DNA from 2 places in the Streptomyces sp. NPDC048664 genome. Region 2 is predicted to be linked to the other one. Evidence: riboswitches for the same ligand, from Rfam matches in the RefSeq annotation. Region 2 holds a riboswitch; the other holds the start of a gene.
What was found. Region 2 has a riboswitch for S-adenosylmethionine ahead of thrC (threonine synthase). Riboswitches for the same ligand answer to the same signal wherever they lie in the genome.
Positions count from the first base shown of each region.

Region 1: linked by a shared signal. The riboswitch ahead of AB0C59_RS23435 (aminotransferase class V-fold PLP-dependent enzyme) and the one ahead of thrC (threonine synthase) in region 2 are both predicted to bind S-adenosylmethionine.

Region 1 covers NZ_JBEZHK010000022.1:114,221-121,511, forward strand. Annotated here, with positions in the region: gene AB0C59_RS23425 (rhomboid family intramembrane serine protease) at 112-867, shown strand; gene AB0C59_RS23430 (Lrp/AsnC ligand binding domain-containing protein) at 864-1,145, shown strand; gene AB0C59_RS23435 (aminotransferase class V-fold PLP-dependent enzyme) at 1,156-2,481, opposite strand; SAM riboswitch class IV at 2,657-2,773, opposite strand; gene trpD (anthranilate phosphoribosyltransferase) at 2,849-3,913, opposite strand; gene AB0C59_RS23445 (cytochrome bc complex cytochrome b subunit) at 4,063-5,724, opposite strand; gene AB0C59_RS23450 (Rieske 2Fe-2S domain-containing protein) at 5,721-6,785, opposite strand; gene AB0C59_RS23455 (c-type cytochrome) at 6,782-7,291, opposite strand, start outside.
Region 2 covers NZ_JBEZHK010000016.1:15,610-22,900, reverse strand. Annotated here, with positions in the region: gene AB0C59_RS18800 (cold-shock protein) at 1-123, opposite strand, end outside; gene AB0C59_RS18795 (MoaD/ThiS family protein) at 556-831, opposite strand; gene thrC (threonine synthase) at 886-2,178, opposite strand; SAM riboswitch class I at 2,197-2,352, opposite strand; gene AB0C59_RS18785 (glucosyl-3-phosphoglycerate synthase) at 2,492-3,445, shown strand; gene AB0C59_RS18780 (trehalose-6-phosphate synthase) at 3,541-4,971, shown strand; gene otsB (trehalose-phosphatase) at 4,973-5,845, opposite strand; gene AB0C59_RS18770 (DUF3263 domain-containing protein) at 5,890-6,117, opposite strand; gene AB0C59_RS18765 (extracellular solute-binding protein) at 6,201-7,291, opposite strand, start outside.

The DNA of each region.
Region 1 (7,291 bases), on a different contig from region 2:
CGCGCCAGCTTCCCTGGAGCGTGTGGCTCGTAACCCTACGGCCTGCCGGGTACCCCCCGCCCGCCCGTCCTGCGCGGCGAGGCACTCTGTGCCGGTCGGTCCCCTTACGCCATGCTCTGTGCCATGATCGGCGTGATCAGGACCTGGAGCAGGACGGTCACCGGAGCCCTACGGGGGCATCCGGCGCCGGTGACGTACGGGCTGATCGCCCTGTGCTCCGCGATCTTCGTGCTGAGCCCGGTCTCCGGACTGAACGCGGTGCACGGCACCGGGGACGCGCTGCTGGAGGCGCAGCGGGCCTATTTCGCCCGCTGGGGCGTGGTGCCCGTGGAGCTGTTCACGGGGGCGCCGCGGGCCTCGCTCACCCCCGTGACGGCGCTGTTCGTGCACGGCAGCTGGGTGCATCTGCTGGGGAACATGCTCTTCCTCTACGTCTTCGGGGCGATGGTGGAGGAGCGGATGGGCCATCTGGAGTTCGCGCTGTTCTACCTGGGATGCGGGGCTCTGGCACTGCTCGGGTACGCGGCGGCCAACGCCTCGTCCGCGCAGACGCTGGTCGGGGCGTCCGGGGCGATCTCCGCGGTGCTCGGGGCGTTCCTCTTCCTCTTCCCCAAGGCCCGGGTGACCAGTCTCTTCCCGTTCCTCTTCTTCCTGCCGCTGCGGTTTCCCGCCTGGGTGGTGCTGCCGTTCTGGGTGAGCCTGCAGTGGGTGGCGGCGAACCGGGCGGCCGAGGGGCCGGGAGTGGCCTACCTCGCCCACCTCGTCGGGTTCGCTCTGGGGTTCGTCCACGCATGGGCGCGGTTCGGGCGGACGAGTAGGGTGAGGGCGCCAGCCCAGGCCGCCCCCGAGGGAGAACAGCAGCCGTGATCACCGCGATCGTGCTCATCAAGACCAGCGTGGACCGGATTCCCGAGATCGCGGAGTCGATCGCGGGGCTGGAGTCGGTGAGCGAGGTGTTCTCCGTGACGGGGACCTACGACCTCGTGGCGATGGTGCGGGTGAACGCGCACGACGACCTGGCGGACGTGATCCCCGGCCGGATCAGCAAGATCCCGGGCGTGCTGGGCACGGACACGCACGTGGCGTTCCGTACCTACTCCCAGCACGACCTGGAGGCGGCGTTCGCGATCGGCCTGGACAGCTAGTGCCGCGGCACTAGGACCTGTCGGACCCGGCCGGTGCGGCGGACGCGCACAGTTCCGCCGTGGCGCGCAGGAAGCGGGACACGTGCTCCTGCGGCGTGCCCGCGCCGAAGCTGACCCTGACCGCGGCCGTGCCCCCACCGCACTCGCCCTCGGCACCCAGCAGCACCCGCCCCAGGGGATGCGCGCAGAAGAGGCCGTCCCGCACCCCGATCCCGTACCGCGCGGACAGCGCCGTGGCGAAGTCGGAGCTGTCCCAGCCCTCCACCACGAACGAGATCACGCCCACCCGCGGAGCGTCCTCGCCGAAGAGGGACAGCACCCGCACCCCGGGCACGCCCGCCAGGCCCTCCCGCACCGTGCGCACCAGCTGCTGCTCCCGGGCGACCAGCGTCTCGAAACCCGCCTCGGTGAGGGCCCTGCACGCGGAGGCGATGGCGTAGGCGCCGATCACGTTCGGTGACCCGGCCTCGTGCCGCGCGGCGCTCTCGTGCCACTCCACCTCCACCGCCCCGTCCGCCCGCCGGGCCACCGTGCGGCTGGCGCCGCCGCCCGCGAGGTACGGGTCGGCCTGGCGCAGCCAGTCGGCGCGGCCGGCCAGGACGCCCGAGCCGAAGGGGGCGTACAGCTTGTGGCCGGAGAAGGCCACCCAGTCCACGTCGAGGTCGCGCACCGACACGGGGTGGTGCGGCGCCAGCTGGGCGGCGTCCAGGACGATCCGGGCACCGTGGGCGTGCGCGGCCCGGGCCAGCTCGGTCACGGGCCACAGCTCACCGGTGACGTTGGAGGCGCCGGTGACGCAGACCAGGGCCGGGCCGTCCCCGTCGCGGTCGGCGAGGGCGCGCTCCAGGGTGCGCACCGCCTGCTCCGGGCTGCGCGGCGCGTCCAGGACGGTGACCCGGGCGCCCCGCCACGGCAGCAGCGCGGCATGGTGCTCGGTCTCGAAGACGAAGACCTGGCAGCCGGCCGGGAGGGCGGCGGCGAGCAGGTTCAGGGAGTCCGTGGTCGACCGGGTGAAGATCACCTGGTCGGCGGGGCGGCAGCCGAGGAACTCCGCCACCGTCGTACGGGCGTTCTCGAACAGGTCGGTGGACAGCTGGGACAGGTGTCCGGCGCCGCGGTGGACGCTGCCGTAGTACGGCGCGTACGCCGCGACGTCGTCCCAGACCCGCTGGAGCGCCGGCGCGCTGGCGGCGTAGTCGAGCGCGGCGTAGGAGACCTCCCCGCCGGTGGCGAGCGGGACGGTGACGTCACGGCCGAGGACGGGCAGCGGGGCGCGGACGGACGCGGGGGCCGGGGCGGGGGCGGCGACGGGGGCGGCGACGGTGGAGACGGACATGGTGAACTCCTGGAGGAAGCACGGCGGAACCGCTGCGCGAGCACGGAGGGCTCAAGCGTGCGGAGAGTGAAGGGGTACGCGGAGGCGGGGCTCGACGCCCTAGCGCATTCGCTTGCTCACAGGAGGCTCCCTCGAACGACCAGGACCCCTGGTGCCCACTCAGGAGAGTGCGAGGGGTCCGCGCTTGTCGTAGACCTCGCTGCCTACGACCTGGTCCTCACCCGGGGCACCCCGCCACGGACGGAGGGTTGCCGGACAGCCGGCCGGGGCCGCATGGCTGTCGCTCATGACCTGGACAGGAACGTAACGGAGGTGGTCGCGGTCCCGCAACCCGTGTCCGGATCGCGGGACCGCGCCACGCCCGGGCTCACGCGTTGCTGGCGGCCACCCAGCGCTCCAGCGTCCGGCGGGCGGCGCCGGAGTCGATCGATTCCGCGGCCTGCTCCATGCCCGCCCTGATCCGGTCGGTGAGCGGGCCGTCGCCGGGCTCCAGCGCCACCAGGGCCGCCGCGGAGTTCAGCAGCACGGCGTCGCGGACCGGACCCGCCTCCCCGTCCAGGAGGCGCCGGGCGACGCCGGCGTTGTAGGCGGCGTCGGCGCCGCGCAGCGCCTCCACGGGCACGAGGTCCAGGCCGACGTCCCGCGGGTCGAAGACCTCCTCGGTGACCTTGCCGTCGCGCACCACCCACACCCGGGAGGTGGCCGTGGTCGTCAGCTCGTCCAGCCCGTCGTCGCCCCGGAACACCAGCGAGGAGTTGCCGCGCTCGGCGAAGACCCCGGCCACGATCGGCGCCATCCGGGCGTCCGCGACGCCGACCGCCTGCGCCTTCACCTTCGCCGGGTTGGTCAGGGGGCCGAGCACGTTGAACGTCGTACGGATGCCGAGCTGTCCGCGTGCCGCGGCCACGTGCCGCAGCGCGGGGTGGAACCGCACCGCGAAGCAGAAGGTGATCCCGGCCTCCTCGGCGACCTCGGCCACCCGCTTCCGCGTCAGCTCCAGATTGACCCCGAGCTTCTCCAGCACGTCCGAGGACCCGGACGCGGAGGACGCGGCGCGGTTGCCGTGCTTGACGACCTTGGCGCCGGTGCCGGCCACCACGATCGAGGACATCGTGGAGATGTTCACCGTCTTCGCGCCGTCGCCGCCCGTGCCGACGATGTCGACGGTCGCGCCGGGCACCTCGATGACGTTGGCGTGGTCGTACATCGCCCGGACGAGCCCGGTGATCTCCTGGACCGTCTCGCCCTTGGCCCGCAGAGCCACCACGAAGCCGGCGATCTGCGCGTCGGTGGCCTCGCCCCGCATGATGCGGTCCATCGCCCAGGCCGTGTCGTCCGCGCTCTGGTCGCGCCCCTCCAGCAGTCCGTTCAGCACCAGGGGCCAGGAACGGGCCGCCGCGGTGTCGCCTCCGGCGGGGGTCACAGCGCTCATCAGCCGCTCCTGGGTCGGCGTCCCCGGACACCGGGGACGCGGGGTGTCCAACACCTCCACCCTATCCAGCGCCGGACAGGGCGAAGGGCCCCGCCCGAGTACTCGCGTACCGGAGGGGGCCCTTCGACCGTGGCGTGGTGATACGGGGATCAGTGGTGGCCGTGGCCGCTCGTGATCTCCTTGTACTCCTCGACCGTCGGCTTGGGGATCTGGTTGGTGTCCCCGTAGTAGCCGGAGCTGAGCTTGGCGCGCAGCTTCTCGGTCGTCCGGACCTTCCGCTCGACGCCGTTCGCGTCGACCGTCGGGCCGATCTCGGCCGGCTTGTACTGCTCGTGCGCCGTGAGCGTGTGCAGCGACTCCTGGCTGAGCGGCTCGTGCACCTCGATGAACTCACCGTGCGGCAGCCGCTTGATGATGCCCGTCTCGCGGCCGTGCAGCACCTTGTCGCGGTCCCGGCGCTGCAGGCCCAGGCAGATCCGCTTGGTGGCGATGAACACGAGGACCGGCACCACGAAGAAGGCGACCCGGACGAACCAGGTGATCGCGTTGATCGACAGGTGGAAGTGCGTGGCCCAGATGTCGTTTCCGCCACCGAGGAGCATCACGAAGTACCAGGCGATCCACGCGGCACCGAACGCCGTGCGCGTCGGGGCGTTGCGCGGGCGGTCCAGGATGTGGTGCTCGCGCTTGTCCCCGGTGACCCAGGACTCGATGAACGGGTAGACGCCCATGACCACGAGGACCAGCGGGAAGATCATCAGCGGGATGAACACGCCCAGGACGAGCGTGTGGCCCCAGAGGTTGATCTCCCAGCCCGGCATCGTACGGATCAGGCCCTCGGAGAAGCCCATGTACCAGTCGGGCTGGGCGCCCGTGGACACCTGGTCCGGCCGGTAGGGGCCGAACACCCAGATCGGGTTGATCGTGGCGATCGCCGAGATGGCCGCGATGACACCGAAGACCAGGAAGAAGAAGCCTCCGGCCTTGGCCATGTAGACCGGCAGCAGCGGCATGCCGACGACGTTGTTGTTCGTCTTTCCGGGACCCGCGAACTGCGTGTGCTTGTGGTAGAAGACCAGGATCAGGTGGCCCACCATCAGGCCGAGCATGATGCCCGGCAGCAGCAGGATGTGGATCGAGTAGAAGCGGGCCACGAAGTCGCCACCCGGGAACTGGCCGCCGTACAGGAAGAACGACAGGTAGGTACCGACGATCGGCACCGACAGGATCGCGCCCTCCATGAAGCGGACACCGGTGCCGGAGAGCAGGTCGTCCGGGAGCGAGTAGCCGGTGAAGCCGGTGAACATGCCGAGGACGAACAGCAGGAAGCCGAACAGCCAGTTGATCTCACGCGGCTTGCGGAACGCGCCCGTGAAGAACACGCGCATCATGTGCACGAACATGCCGGCGAGGAAGATCAGCGCCGCCCAGTGGTGGATCTGCCGGATGAGCAGACCACCGCGCACCTCGAAGCTGAGGTGCATCGTGGAGTTGAAGGCCTCACTCATGCGCTGGCCCTGCAGCGGCACGTAACTGCCGTGGTACACCACCTCGTTCATCGAGGGGTGGAAGAACAGCGTCAGATACACACCCGTGAGGATGATGATGACGAAGCTGTACATGCACACTTCGCCCAACATGAACGACCAGTGGTCGGGGAAGATCTTGCGCATGTTCGACTTGGCCAGGGAGTAGATCCCCAGGCGTCCGTCGGCCCAGTCCGCGACGCGCTCGCCGGCCGGTGCCCGGCCGCGCGAGTCGCGCGACGCGCCCGCTGAGGACGCGTTCGAGTGGTTCGGTTCAGTGGTCATCCGCGCTCCCAGAAAGCAGGACCGACGGGCTCTTCGAAGTCGCCGAGCGCTTCGAGGTAACCGTCCGAGTTGACGCCGATGCGCAGCTGCGGCAGGGCGTGACCGGCCGGGCCGAAGATGACCCGGGCACCGTCGGAGAGATCGAAGGTGGACTGGTGGCACGGGCAGAGGACGTGGTGCGTCTGCTGCTCGTACAGGGAGATCGGGCAACCCACGTGGGTGCAGATCTTCGAGTAGGCCACGATGCCCTCGTGGGACCACTCGAGTTCCTTCTTGTCCTTGATGTTCTCCGGCTGGAGCCGGACGATCATCAGGGCCGCCTTGGCGATCTCGGTCTGGAAGTCCTCGGCGTCCTCCTTCAGCCCTTCGGGCATGGCGAAGGTGAGCGAACCGACCGCGACGTCCGAGGGACGCAGCGGCTCGTTCGTGTTCATGTTGACGAGGAGCAGGCCCTTGGACCACATGGTGTGCCGCAGGCTGGTGCCCGGCTTCGGGCCGAGGCCGCCCAGCAGCATGACGCCGGAGAGCGGGAACAGGGCGAGCGCGCCGAACATGGTGGTGCGGATCAGCTTGCGACGGCCGATCGCGGACTCCTGGGCGCCTTCCCTGAAGTCGGCGAGGACCTTCGCCTTGACCTCGGGCGACGCCTCGATCGGGTGACGCTCGTCGGCGACCTCGACGTCGGACATCAGGGTGCGGGCCCAGTGGACCGCGCCCGCGCCGATCGAGAACAGCGCGACGGCCAGCGTCAGGCCGAGCGCGAAGTTCGTGGCGCTGATGTGCCCGATCGGGAAGACGAAGATCGACTTGTCGTTCGGGATCGCGAAGTACGAGGCGATGAAGCCGACCGTGGCCAGCATCGACAAGGTGAACAGCAGGGCGACCGCGCGCTCGGAGCGCTTGGCGGCCCGCTCGTCGATGTCCTGGACGCGGTGCTCGTGGGGCGGCAGACCGGGGTCCGCGAACGGGTTCTCGTCGTCCGCGACCGTCACCGCGCCGTGCGCGTGCGCGTGGCCCTGCTCAGCGGGCAGGTTCTCTTCTGGAATGTCTTGGCTACTCATGACTTCTTGGCCTTTGCGGTCCGAGCGGCGACCCAGACGGCAACCGCGATCAGGGCGCCCAGTCCGAAGATCCAGGCGAAGAGGCCTTCGGAGACCGGTCCGAGGCCACCCAGTTCGAGGCCGCCGGGGCTCTCGGTCTCGCTGCCGTTGACCGCCTTGATGTACGCGACGATGTCCTTCTTGTTCTGCTGCGTCAGCGTGGTGTCCGGGAAGGACGGCATGTTCTGCGGGCCGGTCTGCATGGCCTCGTAGATGTGCTTGGTGGTGACGCCCTCCAGGCCCGGCGCGAACTTGCCGTGCGTGAGGGCACCGCCCTTGGCTCCGGTGTTGTGGCACTGGGAGCAGTCGGTACGGAAGAGCTCACCACCGCGGGCGATGTCGGCGCCCTTGGGGTCGTAGTCGTTCTTCGACGGCACGGCCGGGCCGGCGCCGAGGGAGGAGATGTAGGCGGCGAGCTGGTCGATCTGCGTCTGCGAGTAGATGTTCTTCTTCGCCGGCACCTGGGC
Region 2 (7,291 bases):
CAGGGTGCGGTAGCCGTCCATCTGGATCGCGCTGTAGTGGACGAAAACATCCGCACCACCGTCGACCGCGATGAAGCCGTACCCCTTCTCCGCGTTGAACCACTTGACGGTGCCCTGAGCCATGCCTAACTCCCCTATTACTGGCCCTTGCGCAGATCCGCACTTCGCGGATCCGGGTCAGACCTCACCCCCCAAACGGTTGGGGGCGTGCGCCGGAACGCGTCGACCGCGGCTGAATGTATCTGTCCAACTGCCGTCTGCAACAGGTCAATCGGACGAGAATTCCGGGCATGGCCGATCGGAAATGTGCGGAGAATTCATCCGCATTGCGGGCAAGTCGGACCGGGCGAAAGGGGTGAAGGGCGCAAATACACCGCGCAGTTTGGCTGCTTCTTGGCGGGTGCGGAGCGCGACGCCAGGGTGCCCCATAGGGAAAACCCCGACCGCGTACCCCAACTGTATCGCGCTCAACCACACAGAATTGCCTCCTCCACTTCTTCCGCGGAGGAGGCATTTCTGTGAACTCTCGGTTACATGCGTTACCGAGGGTAATATTCAGCCGCCTGCCACCGCCGGAATGATGGAGACGCCGGCCCCGTCCGGAGTGGCGGTCTCAAGACCCTGCTCGAAGCGGACGTCGTCGTCGTTGACGTACACGTTGACGAACCGGCGCAGCCTGCCCTGGTCGTCCAGGACGCGGGCGGCGATGCCGGTGTGGTTCTTCTCCAGGTCGGTGATGACCTCGGCGAGGGTCGCGCCCTCGGCGGCCACCTCCGACCGGCCGTCGGTGTAGGCGCGCAGGATGGTGGGGATGCGGACGGTGACGCTCATGGGGTGACCTCCGGTCGGGGTACGGCGGCGAGGGGGCGGTGCGCGGGCGGCGGCTCAGGCGAGCCCGGCCTCGCGGAAGGAGTCGAGGTTCGGGCGGATCGTGGCGGTCAGCCCCGTGCCCGCCACCGCGTCCAGGGTCTTCAGGCCGTCGCCGGTGTTGAGGACGACCGTCGACTTCGCGGGGTCGAGCACACCGTTCTCGACCAGCTTGCGGGTCACCCCCACCGTCACACCGCCGGCCGTCTCCGCGAAGATGCCCTCGGTGCGGGCGAGCAGCTTGATGGCGTCCACGATCTGCGCGTCGGTCACGTCCTCCACCGCGCCGCCGGTGCGGCGGGCGATGTCCAGCACGTACGGGCCGTCCGCCGGGTTCCCGATCGCCAGCGACTTGGCGATGGTGTCCGGCTTCTGCGGCCGGACCACGTCGTGCCCCGCCTTGTAGGCGACCGACACCGGCGAGCAGCCCTCGGCCTGCGCGCCGAAGATCCTGTACGGCCTGTCCTCGACCAGGCCGAGCGCGATCAGCTCCCGCAGCCCCTTGTCGATCTTCGTCAGCTGCGAGCCGGAGGCGATCGGCACCACGATCTGGTCCGGCAGCCGCCAGCCGAGCTGCTCGGCGATCTCGTACGCCAGGGTCTTGGAGCCCTCCGCGTAGTACGGGCGCAGGTTGACGTTGACGAAGCCCCAGCCCTCGCCCGCCGTGTCGCCGATCAGCTCGGAGCAGAAGCGGTTCACGTCGTCGTAGTTGCCCTCGATGCCGACGAGCTCACCGCCGTACACCGCGGCCATGACGACCTTGCCCTGCTCCAGGTCGTGCGGGATGAACACACAGGAGCGGAACCCGGCGCGGGCCGCCGCGGCGCCGACCGCGCCCGCGAGGTTGCCGGTGGAGGAGCAGGACAGGGTGGTGAAGCCGAAGGCGCGCGCCGCCTCCAGCGCCTGTGCGACCACGCGGTCCTTGAAGGAGTGCGTCGGGTTGCCGGAGTCGTCCTTCACCCACAGTCCGCCGGTCACCCCCAGCTCGCGGGCGAGGTTGTCGGCCTTGACGAGCGCGGTCCAGCCCGGGTTCAGGTTCGGCTTGCCGGCGACGTCGGCCGGGACGGGCAGCAGCGGGGCGTAGCGCCAGATGTTCGCGGGGCCCGCCTCGATCCGCTTGCGCAGTTCCTCGGGGTCGTAGCCGGAGAAGTCGTAGGCGATCTCCAGCGGCCCGAAGCACTCCTCGCAGGCGAAGACGGGTCCGAGCGGCACCCGGTGGCCGCACTCGCGGCAGGACAGGGCCGTGGCGGGGCCGAGGTCGACGGAGTCGGTGGTGGGGTGTGCGACGTTCGCTACAGTCTGCGCAGCCATGTGAGGCGAGGCCCTTTCTCCTCATCTTCCTCACGGCGCACCTCGCCGTGAGACGGATTTGGCACCTTCCCTAGCCGGGAGCCTCGCCGCGTGCGCTGAGCCGCGAAGACGAGAATCGGCTGGAGGGTTGCCGGGGCTTCATCGGGCCGTTCCCTCTGCCCCTCTGGATGAGCTCTGTTCGGTTGTGGACGCTTCCGGCCCAGGATGTGCGAGGGTCGTCGGCGTTGTTCAAGACTGTAACCGAAGGCCACGACGGGCGAGACAGCCGTCCGAAACGCGAGACACCATGAGACACCACGAGGAGCCGCCGACCGTGCTGGAAGAAGTCGAGCGCTGGCTGGCCACCCGATCCTGGTCCGTGGCCGATCGCCCGCTCGACCAGGTCCTCGCCGCCAAGGAGCGGACCGGGCAGTCGGTCTCCGTCGTGCTGCCCGCGCTGAACGAGGAGGCGACGGTCGGTGCCATCGCCGCCGCCGTGCGCCGCGACCTCGTGGAGCGGGTCCCGCTGGTCGACGAGATCGTCGTGGTCGACTCGGGCTCCACGGACCGTACCGCCGAGGTCGCCGCGGCGGCGGGCGCGCGCGTGGTGCACCGCGACGCGATCCTGCCCCGCGTCCCGGCGCTGCCCGGCAAGGGAGAGGTGCTGTGGCGGTCCCTGCTGGTCACCGGCGGCGACATCGTGTGCTTCGTCGACGCGGACCTGCGGGAGTTCTCCTGCGACTTCGTCACCGGGATCGTGGGCCCGCTGCTCACCGACCCGGAGGTGGATCTCGTGAAGGCGATGTACGACCGCCCGCTCGGCGACGTCGCGGGCCAGGGCGGGCGGGTCACCGAACTGGTGGCCCGGCCGCTGCTCAACCTGCACTGGCCCCGGCTGGCCGGCTTCGTGCAGCCGCTCGGCGGCGAGTACGCGGCCCGCCGCTCCCTGCTGGAGCGGCTCCCCTTCCCGGTCGGCTACGGCGTCGAGCTCGGCATCCTGGTCGACGCGCTGCACCTGGTGGGCCTGGACGCCCTCGCCCAGGTCGACGTCGGCGTGCGCAGGCACCGCCACCAGGACAGCCAGGCTCTGGGCCGGATGGCCGCCGCGATCTACCGCACCGCGCAGCTGAGGCTGGCCCGCGGGCATCTGGTGCGGCCCGCCCTCACCCAGTTCGAGCGCGGCGAGGACGGGTTCGAGCCGCGGACGTACACGGTGGACACGGAGGAGCGGCCACCGATGGCGCAGATCAGGGAGTACGTGGAGCGGCGCGGCGCCGGGGCGGCCTGAACCGCCCCGCCCACCGCGGTCCCTGTCCGTATCCCGCACCACATACGGCTGAGCCGCGCGTTTGAGCGTTTTCGGCGCGGGCTAGGTTTCGTGGCATGGCTCCCACTCAAACGGCGTCCGTGCTCGTCGCCTCCAACCGCGGTCCGCTCTCGTACGCGCTGGAGGACACCGGGCGGCTCACCGCCCGGCGCGGCGGGGGCGGACTGGTCTCCGGACTGTCGGCCATCGGCCCGGACACGGACGCGGTCTGGGTCTGCGCGGCGCTCGGCGACGGCGACCGGGAGGCCGTCCGGCGCACGGGCGGGGCGCTCGACCCGGAGGACACCGGCGGTCAGCGGGTGCGGATGCTCGACATCGCCTCCGACGTGTACGCGGACGCCTACAACGGCATCGCCAACTCGGTGCTGTGGTTCGTGCACCACATGCTCTACCAGACCCCTCTGGAGCCGGTCTTCGACGCCGCGTTCCGCCGCCAGTGGGCGGCGTACGAGGCGTACAACCGCGCGTTCGCCGAGGCGCTGGCCCAGGAGGCGGCGCAGGGCGCGGCCGTCCTGATCCAGGACTACCACCTCGCCCTGGCGCCCCGGATGCTGCGCGGGCTGCGCCCCGACCTGCGCATCGGCCACTTCTCGCACACCCCGTGGGCACCGCCGGACTACTTCCGGCTGCTGCCCGACGACATCGCGGCGCAGCTGCTCGGCGGCATCCTGGGCGCGGACCGGGCGGCGTTCCTGACCCGGCGCTGGGCGGACGCCTTCACGGACTGCTGCCATGCCGTCCTCGGCCCCGGCATCCCCGCGGGCACCCGGATCGGGGTGCACGGGCTGGGGGCGGACGCCGACTTCCTGCGCCGGCGCGCGCACGAGCCGGACGTGGACGAGCGCATGGCGGCCCTGCGCGAGCAGATCGGCTCGGCCCCCGACGGCAGTGCCCGCAAGGCGATCGTGCGGGTGGACCGCACCGAGCTGTCGAAGAACATCGTGCGGGGCCTGCTGGCGTACGAGGAGCTGCTCGACACCCGCCCCGAGTGGCGCGAGCGCGTCTGCCACATCGCGTTCGCCTACCCCTCCCGCCAGGACCTGGCCGTCTACCGCGACTACACGGCCGAGGTCCAGCGGGTGGCCGACGCGGTCAACTCCCGCTTCGGCACACCGGACTGGACCCCTGTCGTGCTGCATGTGAAGGACGACTTCGCGCGCTCGCTGGCCGCCTACCGGCTGGCGGACGTGGCCCTGGTCAACCCCATCCGGGACGGGATGAACCTGGTCGCCAAGGAGGTGCCGGTGGTCTCCGACGAGGGCTGTGCGCTGGTGCTGTCCCGGGAGGCGGGGGCGCACGAGGAACTGGGCGACGACGCGCTCACCGTGAACCCGTACGACATCGGCGGTACGGCCCGGGCGCTGCACGAGGCCCTGTCGATGGGGCCGCAGCAGCGCGCGGACCGTACCAAGCGGCTGGCGGCGCAGGCCACGGCGCTGCCCCCGGCCCGGTGGTTCCTGGATCAGCTGGCGGCGCTGGAGGGGTGAGTCACCCGGGCGCGTCGGTGATCCGGCGGGCCAGTGCCTCCAGCAGTCGCACCACTCCCTGCGGCCCGTCCACCACCAGGTCCGCCCTCCTGGCCAGTTCCGTGACCTCCGTGCTGCCGCTGCACACGAGCAGGCCGGGTACGCCCTCGGAGCGGAGCTTGTCCACGGCGGCGAAGGCGGGGAGGTCGCCGAGGTCGTCGCCCGCGTAGAGGACGGCGTCGGCGCCGGTGCGGCGGACGTGGTCCAGCAGAGCCGCCCCCTTGTCCATGCCCGGCGGGCGCAGCTCCAGGACCAGGCGTCCCGGTTCGAGGATCAGGCCGTGGCGCAGGGCGAGGTCGGCGAGGGGTTCGCGCAGGGCCTCGAAGGCGGCGTCCGGGTCGTCGGCGCGCCGGGTGTGCACGGCGACGGAGCGCCCCTTCTCCTCGATCCAGGTGCCCTTCCAGGAGCCGATGCTCTGGAGGAAGCCGGGCAGCTCGGCGCGGACGGCGGCGACCCCGGGGTGCGGGGCGGGGGCGTCGACGGTGCCGGTGCGGGCGCTGAAGCGTTCGGCGCCGTAGTGGCCGAGGACCACGAGGTCGGCCAGCCCGGGCACGTCCGCGAGGCCCCCGTGGCGCACGGCGACCGCGGCGGGGCGGCCGGTGATCACCACGACGGAGGCGACGTGCGGGGCGAGCGCGGCGAGGGCGGGGACCGCGCCGGGGTGGGCGCGGGCCTGGTCGGGGTCGGGGACGATCGGGGCGAGCGTCCCGTCGAAGTCGAACGCGAGGACGGCCCGGCCGGGCCTCGCGAGGATGGCGTCGAGGCCGTCGCGCCCGGCCTCGGTGGCGGGGGTCGGCACGGAGTCCACGGCTTCCGGTTCCATAGGGCTGCCCATACGACGACCCTATCCACGTCGGGGCGCGCGCACCCAGGGCCGTGTCAGCGCTCGGCGCGGCGGGATTCGCGCACGCGGCGGAGCCGGTTGACGGTCACCGGGGCGTGGGCGAGGGCCCGGGGGTCGTCGAGGAGGGCGTTGAGCAGCTGGTAGTACCGGACGGGGGCGAGCCCGAGCTGCTCGCGGATCGCCCGCTCCTTGGCACCGGGCCCGGGGAACCCGCGGCCCTCCAGGGCGAGGACGGCCTCCTCGCGCGGCGTGAGCTCTTCCATGGGGGAACGGTAGCCCCGGGGACCGACAGTCGGCCGTCCCGCGGGCCGACCGGGCAGCCGGCCGGCCCGTGGGACGGCGTCCCTCATCCCGCCGTGGCGCTGTCCGCCGTCGTCGCCGTCTGCTGCACCTGGCTCAGTACCGCGCCCGGGTTGCCGCCGGGGCCGACGGCCTGGCCGATCCGCTTCTTGACGTCGGCGCTGACGCCGGCCCAGGAGGTCTTGCCCGCCGGGTACATCCGCGCGGTCGGGAGCTCGTCCAGGAACGGCTTGAGAGCGGCGTCCTGGGACGAGGCCGCCATGGTCTGCTGGGCCGAACTCGTCACCGGCAGCAGGTCGTACTCGCGCGAGAACGCGAGCACGTTCCTCTCGCTGTACGTGAAGTCGAGGAAGTCGCGGATCTGGGCCTGGTGGCCGCCCTGCTTGAACGCCGCCATCCAGTCGCTGACGCCCATCGTGGAGTTCGCCGGGCCGTCCTGTCCGGGCAGCGGGACCATGCCGAAGTCGACGCCCTTCGCCTTCGCGGCCTTCATCAGCGAGGGGTGACCGTTCAGCATGCCGACCTCGCCCCGGGTGAAGGCGGCGAACGCGTCGGCGCGGTTGAGCTGCGCCGGCGCGACCGGACCGGTGAGCCCCCTGCCCACCAGGTCGTCCCGGAGCCAGGTGAAGGTGGCCACGTTCCGGGGGGAGTCGATGTCGTACGAGCCGAGGGCGCCGAGGTAGCCGTCACCGCCGCCGGCGGCGCTGTCACCGGCCAGCATCCACTGCATGGTCTCCGCCTGCGCCTCCTCGGGGCCCAGCGGCAGCGCGAAGGGGAACTTCACGCCCTTGGCCTTCAGCGCCTGGGCGTCCGAGGCCAGCTCGCTCCAGGTGGTCGGAGGGGTGATGCCCGCCTGGGAGAAGAGCGTCTTGTTGTAGAAGAGCAGCCGGGTGGAGGCGGCGAACGGCATGCCGTACTGCACGTTGTCCACCTCCCCCGCCTCGCTCAGCTCCGAGGTGAAGTCGGCCTGCACGGGGATGGAGAGCACGTCGCCCGCCTCGTAGAGCTTGCCCGCCGCCGCGTAGTCGGCGTACGCCCCGATCTGCGCCATGTCCGGCGCGTGGCCCGCCGCGACCATGTCCTTGACCTTGCGGTCGACGTCCTTCCAGGAGTAGACGCTGACATCGACCTTGACGC